2 regions of the Brenneria roseae subsp. americana genome follow, and region 1 is predicted to be linked to the other one. Evidence: riboswitches for the same ligand, from Rfam matches in the RefSeq annotation. Region 1 holds a riboswitch; the other holds the start of a gene.
The links. A riboswitch is a leader RNA that binds a small molecule or an ion and turns the genes downstream of it on or off. The one in region 1 is predicted to bind cobalamin.

Region 1 (11,718 bases):
TGATCGCCGGATTGCTCCCCCCTGAAACGGCTGAGCCGTTGACTTCCCTGTTTATTCGCGATCTGGAGCGTTTAGCGGCGCTGCTGGATGGCAAAATTACCGATGCCGTATACGCCGAAGTGGTGGGGCACGGCGAAATCTGGTCTGCCCGGCTGATGTCCGCCTTGCTTAACCATCTGGATATGCAAGCTTCCTGGCTGGACGCGCGTGATTTCCTGCGGGCGGAGCGGGCGGCGCAGCCTCAGGTTGATGAAGGGCGTTCCTGGCCGCTGCTGCAACAGTGCCTGACGCAACATGCGGGACACCGTCTGGTGGTGACCGGGTTTATCTGCCGTAATGACGCCGGTGAAACGGTGCTGCTGGGGCGCAATGGGAGTGACTATTCCGCGACGCAAATCGGGGCGCTGGCAGGCGTAGAACGCGTGACAATCTGGAGTGACGTTGCCGGTGTCTACAGCGCTGACCCGCGCAAAGTAAAAGACGCCTGCCTGTTGCCTTTGTTGCGGTTGGACGAAGCCAGTGAACTGGCGCGACTGGCTGCGCCAGTGTTACATACGCGCACGCTACAGCCCGTTTCCGGCAGCGATATCGATTTGCAACTGCGTTGCAGTTATCAGCCGGAACAGGGATCGACGCGCATTGAACGCGTACTGGCTTCCGGGACTGGCGCCAAAATTGTCACCAGCCATGATGATGTTTGTCTGATTGAAATTCAGCTGCCGACGGAACATGAGTTCTCTCTGGTACAGCGGGAAATGGAGCAGTTACTGAATCGGGCGCAGCTAAAGCCGCTGGCGACGGGGATTCATCAGGATCGTAACCTGCTGCAACTCTGCTACACCTCTGAAGTCGTGGATAGTGCCTGGGCACGTCTGGAACAGGCGGCGTTGCCCGTCAGCTTGCACAAGCGGGAGGGATTGGTGCTGGTGGCCATGGTGGGGGCCGGCGTGAGCAAGAATCCGTTGCACAGCCATCGTTTTTATCAACAGTTGAAAGACCAGCCAATCGAGTTTATCTGGCAATCGGAAGATGGGATCAGCCTGGTCGCCGTGCTGCGCGTCGGGCCGACGGAACATCTGATACGCGGCCTTCATCATTCCCTGTTCCGCGCGGAGAAACGCATTGGCCTGGTGCTGTTTGGTAAAGGGAATATTGGTTCCCGCTGGCTTGAGCTGTTTGCCCGTGAGCAAAGTAATATCTCTGCCCGTACCGGTTTTGAGTTTGTGCTGGCGGGGGTAGTGGACAGCACCCGTAGCCTGCTGAATTACGACGGTCTGGATGCCAGCCGGGTGTTGGCCTTCTTTGAGAACGAAGCGCAGGAGCGGAATGGCGAAGATCTGTTCCTGTGGATGCGTGCGCATCCGTTTGACGATTTAGTGGTGCTGGATGTCACCGCCAGTGAATCGGTTGCCGATCTGTATCTTGACTTCGCCAGCTATGGTTTCCATGTCATCAGTGCGAACAAACTGGCGGGGGCGTCCGGCGGCAATAATTATCGCCAGATTCGGGATGCCTTTGCCAAGACGGGCCGCCACTGGCTCTATAACGCCACGGTGGGGGCCGGGTTGCCGGTGAACTTCGCCGTCAGGGATCTGCGTGAAAGCGGTGACAGTATTCTTGCTATCAGCGGTATTTTCTCCGGCACGCTTTCCTGGTTATTCCTGCAATTCGATGGCTCGGTGCCGTTCATCGATCTGGTGGATCAGGCTTGCCAGCAGGGGCTGACCGAACCCGATCCGCGTGTGGATCTGTCCGGACAGGATGTGATGCGCAAGTTGGTGATTCTGGCCCGTGAAGCCGGGTATGAAATCGAACCCAGTCAGGTTCGGGTCGAATCGCTGGTGCCGCCAGGTTGTGAGGAAGGGTCTGTCGATCACTTCTTTGAGAATGGCGAATCGCTTAACGAGCAGATGATCCAACGTCTGGAAGCCGCTCAGGAGATGGGGCTGGTGCTGCGCCACATTGCCCGCTTTGACAACAATGGTAAAGCCCGGGTGGGGGTGGAAGCCGTGAGGCCGGATCATCCGTTGGCATCGTTGTTGCCATGCGACAACGTGTTTGCCATTGAAAGCCGCTGGTATCGGGATAACCCTTTGGTGATCCGTGGTCCGGGGGCGGGACGTGATGTGACTGCCGGCGCCATTCAATCGGATTTGAACCGTTTGGCGCAGCTGCTTTAAGCCAGAGATAAAAGCGCCGGGCCTGTTAAGTCCCGGCGTATCCTGTTTTCTTACGCTGACGAACCTTAAGGTTCTCTCTCAGGGGCTCCCCTCAGCGTTGCTGCAAACAACCTCCCGATCTATTCGTCACCCAAATCACTTAATTGAGTAAACTCATTGGCTCGATTATTTGCTGCATCGTTACTTCGGATAGTAACAATGAAACCGTGCCGATAAAAAAGGAATAATGTCACTCTTTAATAATAAATATTAGTGCATTGTTGCTATCAGCATTCTTTTATTATATTTCCTTCTTACGGTAGGCGGTGCAAGTACAAGATGTTACGCCAAGGCAATATTCATGATGCCAATCTGGTAGTTCAGTTGGGTATTCAGTGACCATATCACAGGTTATTACGATACTGGTGATGGCAACATTTATAAAGAAATATGGGGAGTGGTAAACGGGAGTCAGAGTGGTTGGCCTGGTTAACTCGGCGTCCAGCTTTGGGAGTAAGGTCGGCGCCGGTATCGGTGGCGCCATGATGGGATGGGCTTTATCCATGGGCGGATATAAAGCGGAACTTGATAGTCAACCTGCATCGAGCATTATGACGATACACTCTTTATATATCTATATACCGCTAATTGTCAGTATTATTGTTCTGATTATGACTTTTTTTATAAGTTGGATAAGGAATACCCGGAAATTATTAAAGTAAAAATTGCCTGTGTGGCTCAAACAGTGAATGTGCTGAATTCACTGTTTCTCACCTAGTGTGTCAGGTTGAGACAGAGACGCTTTCTCGTGATCTATTGGCGCAATCTTGTTGAGCAGATGGGATATCATGAATTTTCTTCATGTAGCTTGAGTAATCATCACCGCGTATCCTGATGAAAAGCGTTGACTCTTTAAGTGGATTACGTCATTTTCTATATAGACGTCTAAACGTATAGACGGTTATGAAAATGATAATAACAGTAACGGTGAATGGAGTAGCAGGGTATGAGTTTTTTTCACGCAAACCAGCGGGAAGCGCTGAATCAAAGTCTGGCGGAGTTGCAAGGGCAGATTAATGTTTCATTTGAATTTTTTCCGCCGCGCACCAGCGATATGGAAGAAACACTGTGGAACTCCATTGATCGTCTGAGCAATCTGAAGCCGAAGTTTGTTTCTGTTACCTATGGTGCCAACTCTGGCGAGCGCGATCGGACTCACAGCATTATTAAAACCATTAAAGAGCGCACCGGTCTGGAAGCGGCCCCGCATCTCACCTGCATCGATGCTTCCCGTGAACAGTTACGTGAAATTGCCCAGGATTACTGGCAGAGCGGTATTCGTCATATTGTGGCGTTACGTGGTGATTTACCGCCGGGCGGCGGTAAACCGGAAATGTATGCTTCCGATCTGGTTGCGTTGCTGAAAGAGGTGGGGGACTTTGATATTTCTGTTGCCGCCTATCCTGAGGTGCATCCGGAAGCGAAAAGTGCTCAGGCTGATCTGATCAATCTGAAGCACAAGATTGACGCCGGAGCGAGTCGTGCAATCACCCAGTTCTTTTTTGATGTAGAAAGCTATCTGCGTTTTCGCGATCGCTGTGTGGCGACGGGGATCGATGTCGAGATCGTGCCGGGTATTCTGCCCGTCTCCAACTTCAAACAATTGCAGCGTTTTGCCACCATGACGAATGTTCGTGTGCCGAACTGGATGACATCCATGTTTGAAGGGCTGGATAATGATCCGGAAACCCGCAAGATGGTGGGCGCATCCATTGCGATGGACATGGTGAAAATCCTGAGTCGTGAAGGGGTGAAAGATTTCCACTTCTATACGCTGAACCGTGCTGACTTAAGCTATGCGATTTGCCATACGCTGGGAGTGCGACCAGCGGCAACCTTATAAGATACTATCTCGCATCATATACGTGCATCAGCCCGTTATCACGCAGCACAACGCGTGAACGTTCCTGATTCTCCAAAGAAACCCTGTTGGTTTCAAAATCCCCGCATGCATTTAATTGCTGGCTGAACTTGCGATGGGAGAGCTTCCCATCGTAATAAGGCTAAACGCACAAAATGCTATCAACGCCAAATTGCTTGAACACGCCCGCCAACTCATTATAGCGTGGCAGGTAGCTGGAAGAGCAGGTTGGCGTAAAAGCCCCTGGTAAAGTAAATACAACGACAGTTTTATTATGGAATAATTCGTCTGTTGTCACATCACGCCATTGATCGTCCTGACGTATGTGGAAAGTGATCTGTGGGATTTTTTTGCCTTCCGGCTAGTGGACATGGCTTAGCCTCATAATGATGAAATTTATGTAGGAATAAAATAGATATTCTGCGATGGGATGTTTTATTCATTTTGTGTATTGATAGGAATAATCGTTCATTGCTATTCTATCTATCGCCATTTGCTATCGTGATAAGGAGAATAATAAATGAATATTCGGGATTTAGAGTATCTTGTGGCGCTGGCGGAGCATCGCCATTTTCGGCGCGCCGCGGACTCTTGCCACGTTAGTCAGCCAACTCTCAGTGGACAAATTCGTAAGTTAGAAGATGAACTCGGTGTTATGTTGCTGGAGAGGACCAGTCGCAAGGTACTGTTTACTCAGGCCGGACTGCTACTGGTTGAACAGGCGCGAACCGTACTGCGTGAAGTGAAGGTATTGAAAGAAATGGCAAGCCAGCAGGGGGAGACGATGTCAGGCCCTTTGCATATTGGCCTGATTCCGACGGTTGGCCCCTACCTGCTTCCGCAAATCATTCCGATGTTGCACCGCACATTCCCCAAGCTGGAAATGTACCTGCACGAAGCACAAACTCATCAACTTTTAGCACAGCTGGATAGTGGAAAACTGGATTGCGCCATCCTGGCGATGGTGAAAGAGTCCGAAGCCTTTATCGAAGTTCCTTTATTCGACGAGCCGATGAAACTGGCGATTTATCAGGATCATCCGTGGGCAAATCGTGAACGAGTCGCCATGGCCGATCTGGCCGGTGAGAAGTTGCTCATGCTGGAAGATGGGCACTGTTTGCGCGATCAGGCGATGGGATTCTGTTTTCAGGCTGGTGCGGATGAAGATACCCATTTCCGGGCCACCAGTCTGGAAACGCTGCGTAATATGGTGGCGGCGGGAAGTGGTATTACGCTGCTGCCGTCACTGGCGGTACCGCATGAGCGTGAACGTGATGGTGTCTGCTATTTGACCTGCTACAAACCGGAGCCAAAGCGTACCATCGCACTGGTTTATCGCCCCGGTTCACCGCTGCGCGGACGTTATGAGCAACTTGCCGATACCATCCGCGAGCATATGCAGGACTATCTGGAAAATCAGTCAAAACAGACGGTTTAAACCATTTAATGCCGCAACCCGATAGGCTTCAGCCATCGTTGGGTAATTGAAGGTAGTATTGACGAAATATTCAATAGTATTACCTTCGCCTTTTTGCTCCATGATGGCTTGGCCGATATGAATAATCTCTGCCGCGCGCTCACCAAAACAGTGAATACCCAGAATCTGTTTTGTTTCACGATGGAAGAGAATTTTCAGACTTCCCACATTCATTCCCACGATTTGTGCACGAGCCAGATGTTTGAACTGTGCTCTTCCCACTTCGTAGGGCACTTTCATCGCGGTGAGCTCCTGCTCGGTTTTACCGACAGAACTGATTTCAGGGATCGTGTAAATCCCGGTGGGAATGTCTTCGATCAGATGTGCGGTCGCATCGCCTTTCGTAATGGCCTGTGCGGCAATGCGCCCCTGATCGTACGCCGCGGAGGCCAGACTGGGGTAGCCGATGACATCACCCACGGCATAAATGTGCGCCAAACCGGTCTGATACATGCTGTTGACCTTTATCTGCCCACGGTTATCGGTACTCAGACCGATCTTGTCCAAACCCAGCGTTTCAGTGTTGCCGGTTCGACCATTGGCATAGAGCAGACAGTCCGCTTTCATCTTCTTACCGGACTTCAGATTGACGATGACACCGTCGGGTACCCCTTCAATACTTTCAAATTCTTCATTGTGACGGATAACCACGCCATTGTTCCAGAAGTGATAGGACAGCGCGTCCGACATTTCCTGATCGAGGAAAGCCAGTAGACGATCGCGGGTATTGATCAGGTCAACCTTGACGCTTAGCCCGCGAAAGATGGACGCGTATTCACAGCCAATAACGCCGGCGCCGTAAATGATGACGTGCTGTGGTTCATGATCCAGTTGCAGGATGGAATCGCTGTCATAGATACGAGGGTCGGAGAAATCCACTTCCGCCGGATGGTAAGGCCGGGAGCCTGTAGCGATAATGACATTCGCGGCGGTCAGCGTGTCGTGAGTATCGTCCGGATAGTGTACGGCAATCGTATGTTGATCAATAAACCGCGCTTCGCCAGAGAATAGATCACACTGATTACGTTCATAAAATCCCTGACGCATCTGGGTTTGCTGGCCAATAACACTATCAGCGTGGCGCAGAATGTCAGAAAAAGAAGAGCGGATAATGCGGGAATTATCACTGTACAGTGGGTTTTGGTTGAACTCGATAATACGGCTGACAGCATGGCGTAGCGCTTTGGAAGGAATGGTTCCCCAGTGGGTACAGCCGCCGCCAACGTTATAGTGCCGTTCAATCACGGCAATCCTGGCGCCCTGTTTGGACAATCCCATGGCAGCGCCTTCACCGCCGGGGCCTGAACCGATCACTATCGCATCATAATCGAACTGCTTTTGTATGGTCATGGTAGGCTAAACCTGTTTTTATACAAAAATATAACGCGATTGTAACATCGGCTGAGGCAGAACCCAATCATCCCTGTTTTTATTATGGGAAATGGTGGTCACATTTTTAATATGACAAACTTTGTCTCAGCATGCTGAGATTAAAGTTTGCTATAGTGCCTCTCTGGAAAGGAGAGCAAATGATTTGGGCAGGATAATGGGTGTCAGAGCACAACAAAAAGAACGGACGCGTCGCTCCCTGATTGAGGCGGCGTTTAGCCAATTAAGCGCTGAACGTAGTTTCGCCAGCCTGAGCTTGCGTGAAGTGGCACGTGAAGCCGGCATTGCTCCAACCTCTTTCTATCGCCATTTTCGTGACGTGGATGAATTGGGGTTGACGATGGTGGATGAGAGCGGGCTGATGTTGCGCCAGTTAATGCGTCAGGCCCGGCAGCGCATTGCCAAAAGTGGCAGCGTAATCAAAACCTCCGTCTCCACCTTTATGGAGTTTATTGGTAATAACCCTAACGCTTTCAGGTTGTTATTACGAGAACGTTCGGGGACGTCTGCCGCATTTCGTGCGGCCGTCGCTCGTGAGATACAGCATTTCATCGCAGAGCTGGCAGATTATCTAGAAGTCGAAAATCACATTCCTCGTAGTTTTGCGGAGGCGCAATCAGAAGCAATGGTTACCATTGTTTTCAGCGCCGGAGCGGAAGCATTGGATGTCGATCTGGGACAGCGCAGGCAACTGGAAGAGCGTCTGGTGCTGCAACTGCGTATGATCTCCAAAGGAGCCTATTATTGGTACAGAAAGGAACAGGACAATAGCGCCAGTGCTTCGTGAGTTTTACGTATACACATGAGAAGGGAGAAACCATGACAGAACAACAACCTCAACAAGAAAAGGGGACGCTGCTCCTGGCGTTAGTCGCCGGCCTGTCGGTCAATGGCGCGTTTGCCGCTTTGTTCAGCTCGGTAGTGCCATTTTCCATTTTCCCTTTGATTGCACTGGTTTTATCTATCTATTGTCTGCATCAGCGTTATATGAATCACAGCATGCAAGAAGGGACGCCGATGCTGGTTGCCGCCTGTTTTCTGTTAGGACTGTTGCTCTACAGTGCGATTGTCCGCGTTGAATACCCCGTCATCGGTTCAAACTTTGTACCTTCTCTGCTTTGTGTCGCGTTGGTGTTCTGGATTGGTCTTAAGCTGCGAGCCAGAAAGCCGGCAAAAGAGATTGATACGCCATAGGAACACCGAATCTGGCGGTCGTGGTGCCGCCGGTTGGGTGCGTGAATTACGGCCGTTTTTCTGACTATCGTTTTTCTGACTATCGTTTTTCTAACTATCGTTTTTCTAACAACACGCCGCATTCCATGTGGTGGGTATAAGGGAATTGATCAAACAGCGCCAGACGGCGAATTCGATGTGTTTCGTTCAGCGTTTCCAGATTGCGGCACAGCGTTTCCGGGTTGCAGGAAATATAGAGTATGCGCGGATAGGCCTGCACGAGCTTGACCGTTTCCGAATCCAGTCCGCTACGCGGCGGATCGACGAAAATGGTTTCACACTGATAGCTTGTCAGATCGATACCCTCTAATCGATTAAACTTTCGTACGCCTTGCATCGCCTGCGTAAACTCTTCTGCCGCCATACGGATAATCTGTACGTTATCAATCTGGTTTGCCGCAATGTTATATTGTGCTGCTGCGACGGAAGGTTTGGCGATTTCAGTGGCCAGGACCCGGTTAAAATTTCGGGCCAGCGCCAGCGAAAAATTTCCGTTGCCGCAGTAAAGTTCCAGCAAGTCACCCTCTGAGCCTTCAGTCGCCTCCAGCGCCCATTCCAGCATCTGAATATTCATTGCCGCGTTAGGCTGAGTAAAGCTGTTCTCTACCTGACGATAAATCATATCCCGACCGGCGACGGGCAAACATTCATCAACGTAATCCCGCTCGAGGCAAATTTTGGTTTTTGTCGCACGCCCAATGAGCTGTAGACGGAAACCCTGTGCGTTCAGACTATCGCGCAGCGTGCGCGCATGCTGTTGCCATGATTCATCCAGCGCACGGTGATACAGCAGCGATACCACCACTTCACCGCTCAGCGTGGATAAATAATCGATCTGGAACAGCTTGCGGCGAAGGATCGGGTTTGGCTGGAGTGCGCTAATCAGCGCGGGCATCAGGCGGTTAATCAACTCACTGGCTGCCGGAAATTGGTCAACCCGGATACGTTGCTTTGTCTGCTGATCAAACATGATGTGGTAGAGCTCGTCGCCGTCATGCCAGATACGAAATTCGGCACGCATCCGATAGTGACTCACGGGTGAACGAAAAACCGCAGGCGCCGGGGCATTGAAGGGGGCCATCATCCCGCGAAGACGTTCAGTTTTTTGTGCAAGCTGGTCGTCATATTGATCAATAGGCAGGATTTCTGGCGTCATGGTTTTCTCGTCTGAACGGCGTCTAAAAGGAGCTTATTGGCGGGGAATTGTAGGGAATCCCGCCGGGAAGTCCAGTTTTGTTACGTTATTATTCTGTAATGAAATAGCAGTCTAGACATCTGCATGGCGCGATCGTAGCATGTGCGTCCGGCCTTGTATCACGAGTTAAAAGGGAATCCAGTGTAAATCTGGAGCTGACGCGCAGCGGTAAGGGAAAGCGCGAGCGATAGCATGATTGCAGACACTGTCTTTTAAAGATGGGAAGTCATCGCTCTTTGTTGTTAACCAGACCTTCGCTTTGAGTCATGGTAACAATGGCACCCAAGCCCGAAGACCTGCCGGTATACGTCGCAATGACCATGACCATCGCGTGCTATCGGTCGTGGTAATGCGGCATCCTTATATATGGTTTGGGATGCTCGATTCATGTTTAATAAAAAAATAACGCTGCTGACAGCGCTCTCTGTCACGGCTTTTTCCGTCTGGGCGCAAGACAGCAATTTACCGCAAGACTCCTCTGACAACATGGTGGTAACGGCAAACCGTTTCTCCCAACCTGTTTCCTCTGTTCTCGCCCCACTGGATATCGTTACCCGTGACGATATTGAGCGTTGGCAGGCTAAAAATGTATTAGAAGTCATGCGGCGGTTGCCGGGCGTTGATATCGCGCAGAACGGCGGATTGGGGCAAAGCGCGTCGATGTATATCCGCGGTTCGGAAGCGCGTCATACGCTGGTTTTGATTGACGGTGTCCCTGTAGCAAAGCCCGGCATTACCGGCGCGGGTGATTTCAACCAGATACCGATTTCCCTCGTACAACGCATTGAATTTATTCGCGGGCCTCGTTCTGCCGTGTATGGCGCCGATGCAATTGGTGGTGTGATTAACATCATTACTCAGACTGATAGTGACAGTGCCAACCTTCGTGCCGGCGTGGGTTCCAACCATTATCAGGAATATGGTGGCAGTGTCCGTCATACGATAGCTGATAATACAAAAGTCACGCTGGCCGGCGCTTATCAGGACACCAACGGCTTTAATGTCCAGCCCAATTCGACTTATCACGTTGACAGGGATAAAGACGGTTGGCGGAATAAATCATTTTGGGCCGGTATTGAACATCAATTTGATGCGCGTTTTTCAGGGTTCTTGCGCGGCTACGGCTATGGCGCGAATAGTGACTATGATGCGGGATCCTCCGGCGGGGGAGATGAGCAACAGATTTATAATCATACCTACAGTACTGGTTTGCGTTTTTCCCAGGGAATTTATGCCTCTCAATTGATTGCCAGCTATCAAAAATACAGCGTACTTAACTATGTCAGTACCCAGGGACGCTATGGGGCAGATAATTCTCAGGACGACATGGAGCAGCGTAATCTGCAATGGGGAAATACTTTTGCCATTGCTCACGGTACGCTCAGCGCGGGTATTGATTGGAAACGGCAAAAGCTGACTTCCGAAGGTGTGAGTTTTAATTCGGGAGCCCGGGAAACGAACAGCTATAAACAAGATAATACTGGCGCTTATATCACCGCACAGCAGCAGTATGGCGCGGTAACATTAGAAGGATCTGCTCGCGGAGATGATAACGAACAGTTTGGAAACCATGGAACCTGGCAGGTAGCCGCTGGATGGGCATTTATACCCGATTATCGCGTCACGCTTTCCTATGGCACGGGATTTCAGGCGCCAACATTGGGCCAGCTATATGGACAAAAACGTTTTGACATCACCTCGAATGAAAATCTGAAACCAGAAGAATCAAAACAATGGGAGGCTGGGCTTGAGGGGCTGACCGGGCCGCTGAATTGGCGTTTGTCCGCTTACATCAACAAAATTGATAATCTGATCAATTATGAATATGCCTCTGCTACGCAGACAGGAACGTATTACAATGTTAAATCCGCGACGATGAAAGGCCTTGAATGGACGGGGTCATTTAATACCGGCATTTTGAGTCATCAAATAACGTTGGGCTATCTTGATGCTCGCAGTGATGAGGATGATAAAGTATTGGCCCGTCGTGCTAAACAGCAGGCTAAATATCAACTGGATTGGACGTTGTATGACGTCGATTTCGATCTCAGCTATCAGTATGTGGGAAAACGTTTCGACAATGCGCAGAACACCCGCCGACTGCCAAGCTATAGCACCGTTGATCTCGCCGCGTCATATCCGGTCACCTCTCAACTGACAGTTCGTGGTAGAATTGCCAACCTGTTTGATAAAGAGTATGAGACGGCATATGGCTACCGAACGGCAGGGCGGGAATACTATCTCACCGGAAGCTATACCTTCTGACCTGCCATCCCGTCCCACGGTTCTGGTGTTTGACTCCGGCGTGGGCGGGCTGTCTGTTTATGATGAGATCCGGAAATTG
Region 2 (11,718 bases), on a different contig from region 1:
CGAACACCTGATGCAGCGCAGCCACCAGCCGCTGATTGTCGGCCATGCTTTTGATGGCAACCCGATAATAATTGGCCGTCAGACCGGGATAGTTGGCACAGGCGCGGATCAGCAGCCGGTGCGCTAACAGCGCCTGCTGAAGCGGAATTTCCGGGCGCAGGAAATGCAGGAAAATATAGTTGGCGGCGGGCTGCCATACTTGCAGTTCGGGCATCGCGCTCAGTTCCCGATAGAGCCACTGCTGCGCCTCTGCCAGCCAGCGATGGGTCGCGGCGATATAAGGCGTATCGTCCAGCATGGTTTCCCCCGCCAGCGCGGCAAAGGCATTAATGGTCCACGGTTCCCGTGATTGTTTCATGGTCTGGATTGCACGCCGATCGGCGCTGACCAGATAACCCAGTCGCAGACCGGGGATCGCGAAAAATTTGGTCAGGGAGCGCAGGATATACAGTTGGGGAAAGGTCATTAGCTGGGGGATCAGACCCGGAGCGTCGGGCAGAAAGTCGATAAACGCTTCGTCAACGATCAGCGCGGTATTGCGCTGATGACAGCGTTCGACAATCGCCTGCAACAGCGCGCTATCAGGCATCAGTCCCGTGGGATTATTGGGGGTGGCGATAAACAGGCAGTCATAGTGAGTCTTATCCAGCGCGGCCAGCAGCCGGACATCAGGCTGAAAACCGTCCTTTGCCGACATGGCATAATCATCAATGGCGCAACCCATGCGCTGTAAGGCCCGGCGATATTCCGCGAACCCTGGCGTCAGCAGCAGCGCCCGGCGAGGCTGAAGATATTGGACGACCGCATAGATCAGCTCCGTTGCCCCGTTGCCGGCCATGATATGCTCAGGTGAACAGCCATGAGCGCGGGCGAGGGCGGCATGAAGATCGCGGTATTCCACGTCAGGATAATGCTCGGCGCGTTCGAGTTGGCTGGCGATCGCCGCTTTCAGCGACGCCGGCATGCCCAATGGATTGATGTTGGCGCTGAAGTCGATAATTTCATCGGCATTAACGCCGATTTTCAGCGCCATCTCCAGCACATTACCGCCATGTTCGCTCATGATGTTTTGGTTAGATCCCTGATTGCGATGGGGTCAGCATACCATAAGCGAAGAAATGGCCGTCAATGCCCGGCGTCCACCGGCATGGCGCTTACCCGGCGAAACTGGATGTTAATGATGCCATATCGATGACAAATCGATAGTGCACGTCACTTTTTAACATTCTCTCGTATGCCGTGTTGATATCCTGCATATCGATCATCTCAACGTCACAGCTAATGCCATGCTCGGCGCAGAAATCCACCATTTCCTGCGTTTCTTCAATGCCGCCAATCAGCGAGCCGGCGATAGCCTTACGCCCCATCACCAGCGGCGCGCTATGCACGGTTGGTTCAATGGGTTCGATCAATCCCACCAGAATCAGCGTGCCGTCACGCTTTAACGTGGTCAGATAAGGATTGAGATCGTGCTGCATTGGTACGGTATCAAGAATAATGTCAAAGTGATTGATAACACTCTCCATCTGTGTCGGATCGGTAGAAATGACCACACGATCGGCGCCCAGGCGGCGGGCTTCCTGCTCTTTGCCTGGAGAACGGGTGAAGAGGGTGACATTTGCGCCCAGCGCTTTGGCGAATTTCAGCCCCATGTGTCCCAGACCGCCCAATCCCACAATGGCGACATTATCACCGGGGCCAACATTCCAGTGTTTCAACGGCGAATAGGTCGTGATACCGGCGCACAGCAGCGGCGCGGCGGATTTCATGTCCAGCGCTTCCGGCATACTCAGCACAAATTTGTCGGAGACGACGATGCGTTCAGAGTAGCCCCCGAAGGTTGGCAGACTATCGTGGCGATCGAAACCGCCGTAGGTAAGCGTAGGCCCTTCTTCGCAATATTGTTCCAGCCCTTCATCGCAGGCATCGCACTGTTGACAGGAGTCCACCATACAGCCTACGCCGACCCAGTCGCCTGCTTTGAAACGATCCACCGCTTTACCAACGCTGACGACTTTCCCGATGATTTCGTGTCCCGGCACAATCGGATACAGGCTGTTTTTCCACTCGTTACGAGCCATATGAATGTCTGAATGACAGACGCCGCAGTAGACGATATCAATAACCACATCGTTTTCTCGCGGGTCACGGCGGACAAACTGATGTGGAACCAATGGGCTGGTGGAGTCCAGTGCAGCAAAGCCACGTACATTTTGCATTGCGATTTTCCTCTTCAATTTATGCATGACATCAAAAGATCAATACCAGAATTCAGTATGATTCAGATTAGCAACTCTGCTTTAACGATTTATGGCTAACTTTTGGGCCGATTTGTCATGATGGCGGCGCACAGGCTGTTATCATCAGTATCAGGGCGCATTTGATAACGCTGTAAATAGAGAGATAAAACATGTAGGAAATTAATCAATATATACCCTGAATAATTCGGGTTGCAGGAAAGCCAACACGAAGTATGACGGGGATAGTGTTGTCAGGTTAGAAGCGGGCATGGAAAAAGACTGCCCGGTTCTGCATGTTGTCATGACGCATGACAACTGGGAAGGGGGTGTAAATCCCCCGCAGCCCCCGCTGCTGTGATGCCGACGACCCCGTAAAAACCCACTGATCGCTGTGATTGGGAAGGGACGGGGAAGAGTGACGCTAAGCCAGAAGACCGACCTGACGATGACAGATTCAGCTCCTTCGGTGGGAAGCGGGTGGTCGTCCGATGCGTGCAGCGGCAATGCCGCTTTTGCGTACTCTGCGACATAACCTTTCCCGGCCGATGATGTCGGGATTTTTTATGCCGGGTGCACAAGAACAACATAAGAACGCGTCAGTCAGTCAGGGGCGAAATAAAACCGCATTGGTTATCGCGGGTACCGGCAGCGGCTGCGGCAAAACGACTGTCACGCTCGGGATCCTGCGGGCGTTGATGCGACGCGGGTTGACGGTACAGCCCTTCAAGGTCGGGCCTGACTACCTGGACAGTGGTTGGCATAGCACCGTATGTGGCGTTACATCACGTAATCTGGATGCGTTTATGCTTCCCGCGGCGACGCTTAACGGCCTGTATAACCAGCGTATGCGTCATGCCGATGTCGCCGTGATCGAAGGTGTGATGGGATTGTTTGATGGCTACGGCACGGATCCGAACTATTGCAGTACGGCGGCCATGGCTAAACAGCTTGGCTGTCCGGTAATTTTGCTGGTGGATGGTAAGGCGGTATCCACGTCAGTGGCGGCGACGGTGATGGGATTTCGTCAGTTTGACCCCGATTTGACCATTGCCGGTGTGATAGTGAATCGCGTGAATTCAGCAGAACACTACGAACTGCTCCGTCATGCCATTGAGCACTATTGTGGTATTCCGGTTCTGGGGCGTTTACCCGTTATGGCAGATATCGAGCTGCCTTCCCGTCATCTTGGTTTGATCCCCGCTCAGGAACAATCTTATCAAAAACAATCTTATCAAAGACAACCTCATCAAAAACAATCGGCGGGTGACGATCGTCGCTGGCGGAAACTGGCGCAGCAAATTGAGGAAACCATCGATCTGGACCGCCTGCTGACCCTGTGCCGCGACGTTCGGTTACCCGATGGCGAATTACCCGCCTTGTCCGCCCCTGAACTGGCTGAAGGACTGACGCTGACGCTGGCGCTGGCGGATGATGAAGCCTTCAATTTCTACTATCAGGATAATCTTGACCTGCTGGAGCAGGCCGGCGTGCGCATCCGGCGCTTTAGTCCGATCCACGATCGTCAGCTTCCCCGCTGTCAGATGGTTTATATCGGCGGCGGTTATCCTGAGATTTATGCCGCCCGACTCGCGGCCAATACCGCGATGCGCGATGCCTTACAGGATACGCATCGGCGTAATATTCCGATCTATGCCGAATGTGGCGGGTTGATGTATCTGGGGGATGGGCTGACGGATGCGGACGGTCAGCGTCATCGCATGAGCGGTATTCTGCCTGGTGAAAGCCGGATGGGAAAACGGCTGACCCGCTTTGGCTACTGTCAGGCTCAGGCCCTGACGGATACGTTGTTGGCGGCGCGCGGCGATATACTGCGCGGCCATGAATTTCATTATTCCGATTTTTCCACCTCGCTCTCTCCCAGCTTTAACTGCGCAAAATTGCGTGATGGCGCGGTAATCAAACGGTGGCAGGGGGGATATCAGCTTCAACAGACCTGTGCCAGCTATCTTCATCTCCATTTTGCTCAGCGTCCGGGCCTGCTTGACCGCTGGTTCGTCAGCGCCAGGCGTTCTTGTGTAAAGGAGGCGCAATGACGCTGAGCGCCTGGTTTGCCGCATTCCTGCTTGACTACTGGCTGGGCGATCCGCCGCATTGGCCGCATCCGGTGCGTTGGATTGGCAATCTGATTTCATGGCTGCAAACCCGCATCCGCGCCTGTTGTCACAGTGAGCGTTCGCTCCGACTGGGTGGAGCGGTGCTATGGCTGGTCGTGGTCGGGCTGACCTGGTTGTTGAGCTGGGGAGGGCTGGTCCTGATGAACATCATCCATCCGTGGCTGGGCTGGCTGGCGGAAGTCTGGATGATTTACACCCTGCTGGCGGGGCGTAGCCTGAGCGATGCCGCGATGGCGGTACATCAGGCATTACAACACGGTTCGCTGGAGGACAGTCGCCGCCAGCTATCGTGGATTGTCGGACGTGACACCTCACAGCTGGAAAGACCGCAGATAACCCGTGCCGTGGTGGAAACCGTGGCAGAAAACAGCGTGGATGGCGTGATTGCCCCCCTGTTTTTCCTGCTGCTCGGCGGTGCGCCGCTGGCGATGGCTTACAAGGCTGTTAACACGCTGGATTCGATGGTGGGCTACAAGAATCCGAAATATCGGGCGATTGGCTATGTTTCTGCCCGGATGGACGATGTGGCGAACCTCATTCCCGCCCGGCTGAGCTGGCTGTTGCTGAGTGCCGCCGCCTGGTTGCTGAAAGCCGACTATCGGCAGGCGCTGCGCATTGGCTGGCGCGATCGTTATCAGCACTCCAGCCCCAACTGCGCCTGGTCGGAAGCCACGGTAGCCGGGGCGCTCGGCGTGCGGCTCGGTGGCCCGAATAATTATTTTGGTGAGCGGGTAGAGAAACCGTGGATCGGTGATGAAGGCCGGGAAATCGCACTGAGCGATATTCCCCGCAGCATCAATCTGATGAAAGTGGCTTCGCTTCTGGCGCTGCTGCTGTTCGCTCTGGCGTATCTGTTGCTGTCAGCCGCTCTCGCCATATAGAACTTTTAGCCTTATAAAATAGGGAAATTCGATGAATTATCTCCAGCAACCCCGGCAAATTGAGCAGCAAAGTTTTGAGATTATCGGCGACATCATCGCCCGTGAGTATCCCGGCTATCGCTTTGTCGATCGGATGCAGGAGGCGATCATCAAGCGGGTGATCCACACCACGGCGGATTTTGACTGGCTGGATGTGTTGTGGTTCTCGCCGACGGCGCTGGAGCGGATTACGGCAGGGCTGCGTGCCGGCTGTCTCCTCTATACCGATACCACCATGGCGCTGTCGGGAATAAATAAAACGCTGCTGGCGCAACTGGGATGCGAATGCCGCTGTTTTATCAGCGATCCGCGCGTGGTGGCGCGGGCAAACGCCGAAAACATAACGCGTTCCATGGCCGCGGTGGATATCGCGCTGGAAGAGGCCGGAGATAAACTGTTTGTATTCGGTAATGCCCCCACGGCGCTATTCAGGCTACTGGAGCGTTCATCGGAAAAACGGGCGACGCCGCTGGCGGTGATTGGCGTTCCAGTCGGATTTGTCGGAGCGGCGGAATCAAAGGATGCGCTGATTCACAGCGATATTCCCTGTATTGCGGCGGCGGGCCGCAAAGGCGGCAGTAATGTCGCCGCCGCCATTGTGAACGCCATTCTGTATCGGATACGGGAGGAACGGTGAGCGTCGATACGCAGATGGATACCGTCTGGCATAACGGAAAGCAATACCGGACGGGCTATACCACCGGCTCGTGCGCGACCGCGGCGGCTAAAGTGGCGGCGCTGATGATACTGCGTCAGCAGGTCATCGATCAGGTTTCGATTGTCACCCCGTCAGGCGTTACGCTGTATCTCAACGTGGAGCAGCCGCTGATTGAAGGACAGCAGGCTACGGCGGCCATTCGTAAGGACGGCGGAGACGATGTCGATGCGACGCACGGCATGCTGATTTTTGCCCGCGTCATCTTGTGCGATCGTGGCGAAATCCATATTACCGGGGGGGAAGGCGTCGGTACGGTCACGCGTAAAGGCATCGGGTTGCCCATCGGCAGCCCGGCGATTAATCGCACGCCGTTGCAAACCATTGAAGCGGCGGTACGTGACGTGATTGGTCCATCGCGCGGGGCGGAAATCACGATTTTTGCCCCGGAGGGCGAGGCGCGGGCCAAAAAAACCTACAACGGCCGATTGGGTATCCTCGGTGGGATTTCCATCATTGGCACCACCGGTATTGTGACTCCCATGTCGGAAGAGAGCTGGAAACGCTCGCTGGCGCTGGAGCTGGAAATGAAGCGCGCCGCAGGGATGGACAAAGTGATTCTGGTGCCCGGCAACCACGGCGAACGCTTTGTCCGCGAACAGCTCGGGCTGGATAGTCAACGGGTGGTCACCATGAGCAACTTTGTGGGCTACATGTTGCAGGAGACGGTACGGCTCAAATTTCGCCACGTGGTGTTGATTGGCCACCCCGGCAAGCTGATCAAGGTTGCCGCCGGGATCTTTCATACCCACAGCCATATTGCTGATGGCCGTATGGAAACGCTGATTGCCCATCTGGCCTTGCTCGGCGCCCCGCATGATTTACTGCTGGCGGTCAATCAGTGCGATACCACAGAAGCCGCGATGGAGCTGATTGCGGAGCATGGTTTCCAGTCGGTGTATGAGCGTATTACCCAGCGTATTTGTGAGCGGATAAACGACATGCTGCGCTTCTCCGTCGAGCCGCCGGCTATCGATGCCATTTTGTTTTCGTTTGACAATCAGGTGCTGGGAAGCAGCCGGGCGCTTAAGGATATTGTGGAGGCGCTACGATGATTACCGTGGTAGGCATTGGACCCGGATCGCTTGCGCACCTGACGCCGGAAGCGCAGCTTGCGATTGCCGCCGCCGACGTTCTGGTCGGCGGCGTGCGGCATCTGGCGATATTTCCCGATTTCCGCGGACAAACCCGACGGCTGGATGCCGATCTTCCCGCGCTGGTGGCGTGGCTCGCCGGGCAGCGGCAGCGGGATATCGTGGTGCTGGCATCGGGCGATCCGCTGCTATATGGCATCGGCAAGCGGCTTTCATCCCATTTCGGCGCGCAGTCGCTGCGAATTATTCCCGGCATCAGCGCCGTACAGTATTTGTGCGCCCGCATAGCGCTGGATATGAACGATATCTATCTCACCAGCAGCCATGGGCGAGAACCGGATTTCGACTGGGTTCTGCAACATGACAAGGTGGCGATGGTGACGGACGGGCGAATCGGCCCCCGGGTGATTGCGAATGCCATTTTGCAACGCCGGCTCACGCGCACGCTGATTATTGGTGAAAACCTTTCCCTGCCGGATGAACGTATTCATCGCCTACAACCGGATAACGTGGCGCAACACTATGACATGAACGTGGTGGTGATCCTCAATGAGAGATGACGAGTTTTTACGCGGTCAACGGGTGCCGATGACCAAAGAGCCGGTTCGCCTGCTGGCGTTGGAACGGCTGGAACTGACCGGCGCGCGACGCCTGATTGATGTCGGCGCGGGAACGGGAAGCGTCGCGCTGGAAGCCGCGTTGCGGTTTTCGCAACTACAGGTGACGGCCATTGAGCGCAATCCGGCCGCGCTGGCGCTGATTACGGAGAATTGCCGGCGTTTGGGCTGCCGGAATGTGGACATTATCGCGGGGGAAGCGCCATTTCCGCTGACGGACAGCGCAGATGCCGTCTTTATCGGCGGGAGCGGCGGGCAACTGGCGGCGCTGATCGACTGGGCGCTGGATCATCTGTCTCCCGGTGGCCGCCTGGTACTGACGTTTATTTTGCTGGATAACCTGCATACGGCGCTGGCGCATTTGCAGTCGCTGAACGTGACCTCGCTGGAATGTACGCAATTACAGGCTTCCACGCTGACGCCGCTTGGCCGCGGTCATTATTTTAAACCCGGCAATCCCACCTATCTTATTTCCTGCTGCAAGGAGCAAAACCATGTCTGAACCGGAAAAGACACGACATGAGAGCACGACCCGAAAGGCGTTTGATACGCAAAAAGTCTGGTTTGTCGGGGCCGGGCCGGGAGACCGCGAGCTGATTACGCTGAAAGGCTACCGCCTGCTGCGACAGGCTGATGTGGTGATTTACGCCGGCTCGCTGATCAATACCGAATTGCTCGACGATTGCCAGCCGGGCGCGGCCTGCCATGACAGTGCCGGTATGACGCTGGAGCAAATTATTGCGCTGATGGTAAACGGTGTCCGGGACGGCAAACTGGTGGTCCGATTACAAACCGGCGATCTCTCGCTATATGGCTCAATCCGTGAACAGGGCGAGGCGTTGACGGAACACGGGATTGGTTTTGTGTCAGTGCCGGGCGTCAGTGCGTTTTTGGGGGCGGCGGCCCAGCTTGGGGTGGAATATACCGTTCCGGAAGTGGCGCAGAGTCTGATTATTACCCGCATAGAAGGCCGCACGCCGATGCCGCCGCTGGAACGGCTGGAAGCCTTTGCCGCCCATCAGACTTCCATGGCGATCTTCCTGTCGGTACAGGACATTCACGGCGTGGTTGCGCGGCTGGTCGCGGGGGGCTATCCGCTAACGACACCTGTTGCGGTGGTGTACAAGGCGACCTGGCCGGAAACCCGAACGGTACGCGGCACGCTGGCCGATATTGCCGAACAGGTAAAGGCGGCGGCCATTCGCAAGACCGCGCTGATTCTGGTCGGCGCTTTTCTGGGTGAGGAATACCACTATTCCCGACTTTATGATGCAGGGTTTAGTCATGAATATCGTCAAGCCTGAATCGATAGCGGTGTTTTGTCTGACGCCCGGCGGCGTTCGTCTGGCCCAACGCTTACGGGCGCATTTATCGCCGCTGACCTGCTTTACCAGTGAAAAACTGCGGGAGCCGGGATTTATCGCGTTCAATGACAGTTTCGGCGACACCCTGCGCGACGCGTTTAAACATTACGCCGCGCTGGTGGTGATCGGGGCGGCAGGCATCACGGTACGGACGATTGCGCCGTTATTGAATGACAAACTGACCGATCCGGCCGTGGTGGTGATTGATGAACGGGGGCAACACGTTATCAGCCTGCTGTCCGGGCACGTTGGCGGAGCCAATGCATTGACATGTCATCTGGCGGGGCTGCTGGGCGCCGATCCGGTGATTACCACCGCCACGGATGTTAACCAGATGGCGGCGCTGGATAGTCTGGCGACACAGCTGGATGCCGGGATGCGGGATTTTCGTCATGCGGTAAAAACCGTTAATCAGATGCTGGTCAGTGAGCAGAAAGTCGGTCTGTGGTGGGATGCGCCGCTACACGACGAACGCGATCGTTGCGATGTGCGCGGCTTCATTCCGGTGGCGAATCTGGAGGCTCTGCCGACGCTGGATGCACTGGTTTGTGTCAGCCTGCGCGATAGCCTGCCTGAATTGCCGCTGCCGATGTATAAACTGGTGCCGCGTCGCGTAGTGGCCGGGATTGGCTGTCGGCGAAACACCGCTCTACCAACGCTGGTCGCGCTCTTGTCGCAGCAGCTGGCCGAAAACCATTTCGATCCGCTGTCGCTGCGAGCGATTGGCAGCGTCACGATCAAGAAAGACGAGCCCGCGTTACATCAACTGGCGCAACGCTGGCAGGTCTCCGTTGAATGGTTCAGCGTTGAGGCGCTCCGGCGCCATGAAGCGCGTTTCCCCTCTTCTGAGTTTGTCCGTCAAACCATCGGCGTTGGCAGCGTATCGCAGCCTGTCGCCTGGCTGATGAGTGAAGGCCAGCTGGTTGGCAATACCCTGCGTCGGCAGGGGGTCACTATTACCCTGGGAGTATCGCATTAATGTTAACCGTGATCGGCATTGGGCCGGGAAGTGAAGCCATGATGACGCAGGAGGCCATCGCCGCCATTCGTGAAGCGGAAATCGTGGTGGGCTACAAAACTTATACCCATCTGGTGAAGCCGTTGACCGGAGACAAACAGGTCATCAAAACCGGGATGTGCAAAGAGATCGACCGCTGTCAGACAGCCATTGAGCTGGCAATGGCAGGCCGCAATGTGGCGCTGATCAGCAGCGGCGACGCCGGAATTTATGGCATGGCCGGATTGGTGCTGGAACTGGTCAGTCAGCAGCAGTTGGATCTGGAGGTCCGTCTGGTGGCGGGGATTACGGCCAGTATTGCCGCCGCATCGCTGTTGGGCGCGCCGCTGATGCATGATTTTTGCCATATCAGCCTGAGTGATTTACTGACGCCGTGGCCGGTGATCGAAAAACGCATCATTGCCGCTGCACAGGCTGATTTCGTGGTGTGCTTTTATAATCCGCGCAGTCGGGGCCGGGAAGGCCATTTGGCCCGCGCGTTTGAACTGATGAAACCGTGGACTTCACCCGATACCCCGGTGGGCGTGGTAAAAGCGGCGGGGCGCAAGAAAGAGGAGAAGTGGATCACCACCTTTGGCGACATGGATTTCTCCCCGGTAGATATGACCAGTCTGGTGATTGTGGGGAACAAAACCACCTATTGCCGGGAGGGTTTGATGATCACGCCGCGAGGTTATGAACTTTGAACCGTCCGGTCATTCATATCTTTGGCGGCACCAGCGACGCCCGGCAGATTTGTCAGGTGCTGGACGCATCGGGAGAGCGCTATCGGCTGTCGGTGGCGACGGAAACAGGCCGGCAGCTGGCGGGAAATATTGCCGGTGAAGTGGTGGTGGGCCGCATGAATGCGCAGGAAATGACGGATTACCTGTCGGTGCAGCAAGTGCGTTGGGTGATTGATGCCTCCCACCCGTATGCCGAGGCGCTGCACCGTAATGTGGCTACCGCTTGCCATCGTCTGCACTTACCGCTCACCCGCTATCAGCGACCGAGTGACATTGATGCTATCGAACATCCGTTGCTGCACAAAGTATCGAGTCTGGATGCGGCATGTGCGGTGGCCGGAACGCTTGGTTCCCGGGTGTTGCTGACCACGGGCAGTAAAGATCTGGCGGAATACCGGCAAAAACTGCCGGATAAGCATTTGCTGGTGCGCGTATTGCCAACGGCTGCGGTGCTGGCGCAGTGCGAAGCGCTGGGGCTGGGGGTTGAACAGATCATTGCCCAGTGCGGGCCGTTCAGCGCCGAATTTAATCGTGCGCTGTACGAGCTCTGCCAGCCCGATGTGGTGATAACCAAGGAGTCGGGCGCCGAGGGCGGCTATCTGCAAAAGGTTGCCCCCTGTCTGGCGCTGAGTATCCCCTGCATTGTGGTACGCCGTCCTGCGGTGTTGGATGAGAACGATGGACGGGATCGGGTCGTTTCAGCGGCGGAGTTTGCTCATCGTCTGTCTCGCTGGCGGGCGCAACGAGGATAAAAAATGAAAAAAGCACTGTTGATTATCAGTTTTGGCACCAGTTATCAGCACACCCGACAAAAAAATATCGATGCCTGTGAGCAGCATCTGGCCGCGCGTTGTCGCGATCGCGATCTGTTTCGGGCATTTACCTCCGAA

Region 2: linked by a shared signal. The riboswitch ahead of B4923_RS06765 (cobyrinic acid a,c-diamide synthase CobB) and the one ahead of btuB (TonB-dependent vitamin B12 receptor BtuB) in region 1 are both predicted to bind cobalamin.

What each region holds. Positions count from the first base shown of each region.
Region 1 covers NZ_QDKJ01000019.1:41,454-53,171, forward strand. The annotation lists gene B4923_RS19110 (bifunctional aspartate kinase/homoserine dehydrogenase II) at 1-2,180, shown strand, start outside; gene B4923_RS21380 (MFS transporter) at 2,636-2,881, shown strand; gene metF (methylenetetrahydrofolate reductase) at 3,166-4,062, shown strand; partial or broken gene B4923_RS19125 (redoxin family protein) at 4,226-4,426, opposite strand; gene oxyR (DNA-binding transcriptional regulator OxyR) at 4,601-5,518, shown strand; gene sthA (Si-specific NAD(P)(+) transhydrogenase) at 5,501-6,907, opposite strand; gene fabR (HTH-type transcriptional repressor FabR) at 7,104-7,733, shown strand; gene B4923_RS19145 (YijD family membrane protein) at 7,766-8,140, shown strand; gene trmA (tRNA (uridine(54)-C5)-methyltransferase TrmA) at 8,235-9,335, opposite strand; cobalamin riboswitch at 9,470-9,692, shown strand; gene btuB (TonB-dependent vitamin B12 receptor BtuB) at 9,762-11,639, shown strand; gene murI (glutamate racemase) at 11,584-11,718, shown strand, end outside.
Region 2 covers NZ_QDKJ01000004.1:189,804-201,521, reverse strand. The annotation lists gene cobD (threonine-phosphate decarboxylase CobD) at 1-1,063, opposite strand, end outside; gene B4923_RS06770 (NAD(P)-dependent alcohol dehydrogenase) at 1,155-2,219, opposite strand; cobalamin riboswitch at 2,508-2,697, shown strand; gene B4923_RS06765 (cobyrinic acid a,c-diamide synthase CobB) at 2,804-4,294, shown strand; gene cbiB (adenosylcobinamide-phosphate synthase CbiB) at 4,291-5,256, shown strand; gene B4923_RS06755 (cobalt-precorrin-8 methylmutase) at 5,288-5,932, shown strand; gene cbiD (cobalt-precorrin-5B (C(1))-methyltransferase CbiD) at 5,947-7,065, shown strand; gene B4923_RS06745 (cobalt-precorrin-7 (C(5))-methyltransferase) at 7,062-7,664, shown strand; gene B4923_RS06740 (decarboxylating cobalt-precorrin-6B (C(15))-methyltransferase) at 7,654-8,223, shown strand; gene B4923_RS06735 (cobalt-precorrin-4 methyltransferase) at 8,216-9,025, shown strand; gene cbiG (cobalt-precorrin 5A hydrolase) at 9,006-10,064, shown strand; gene B4923_RS06725 (precorrin-3B C(17)-methyltransferase) at 10,064-10,789, shown strand; gene B4923_RS06720 (cobalt-precorrin-6A reductase) at 10,786-11,580, shown strand; gene cbiK (sirohydrochlorin cobaltochelatase) at 11,584-11,718, shown strand, end outside.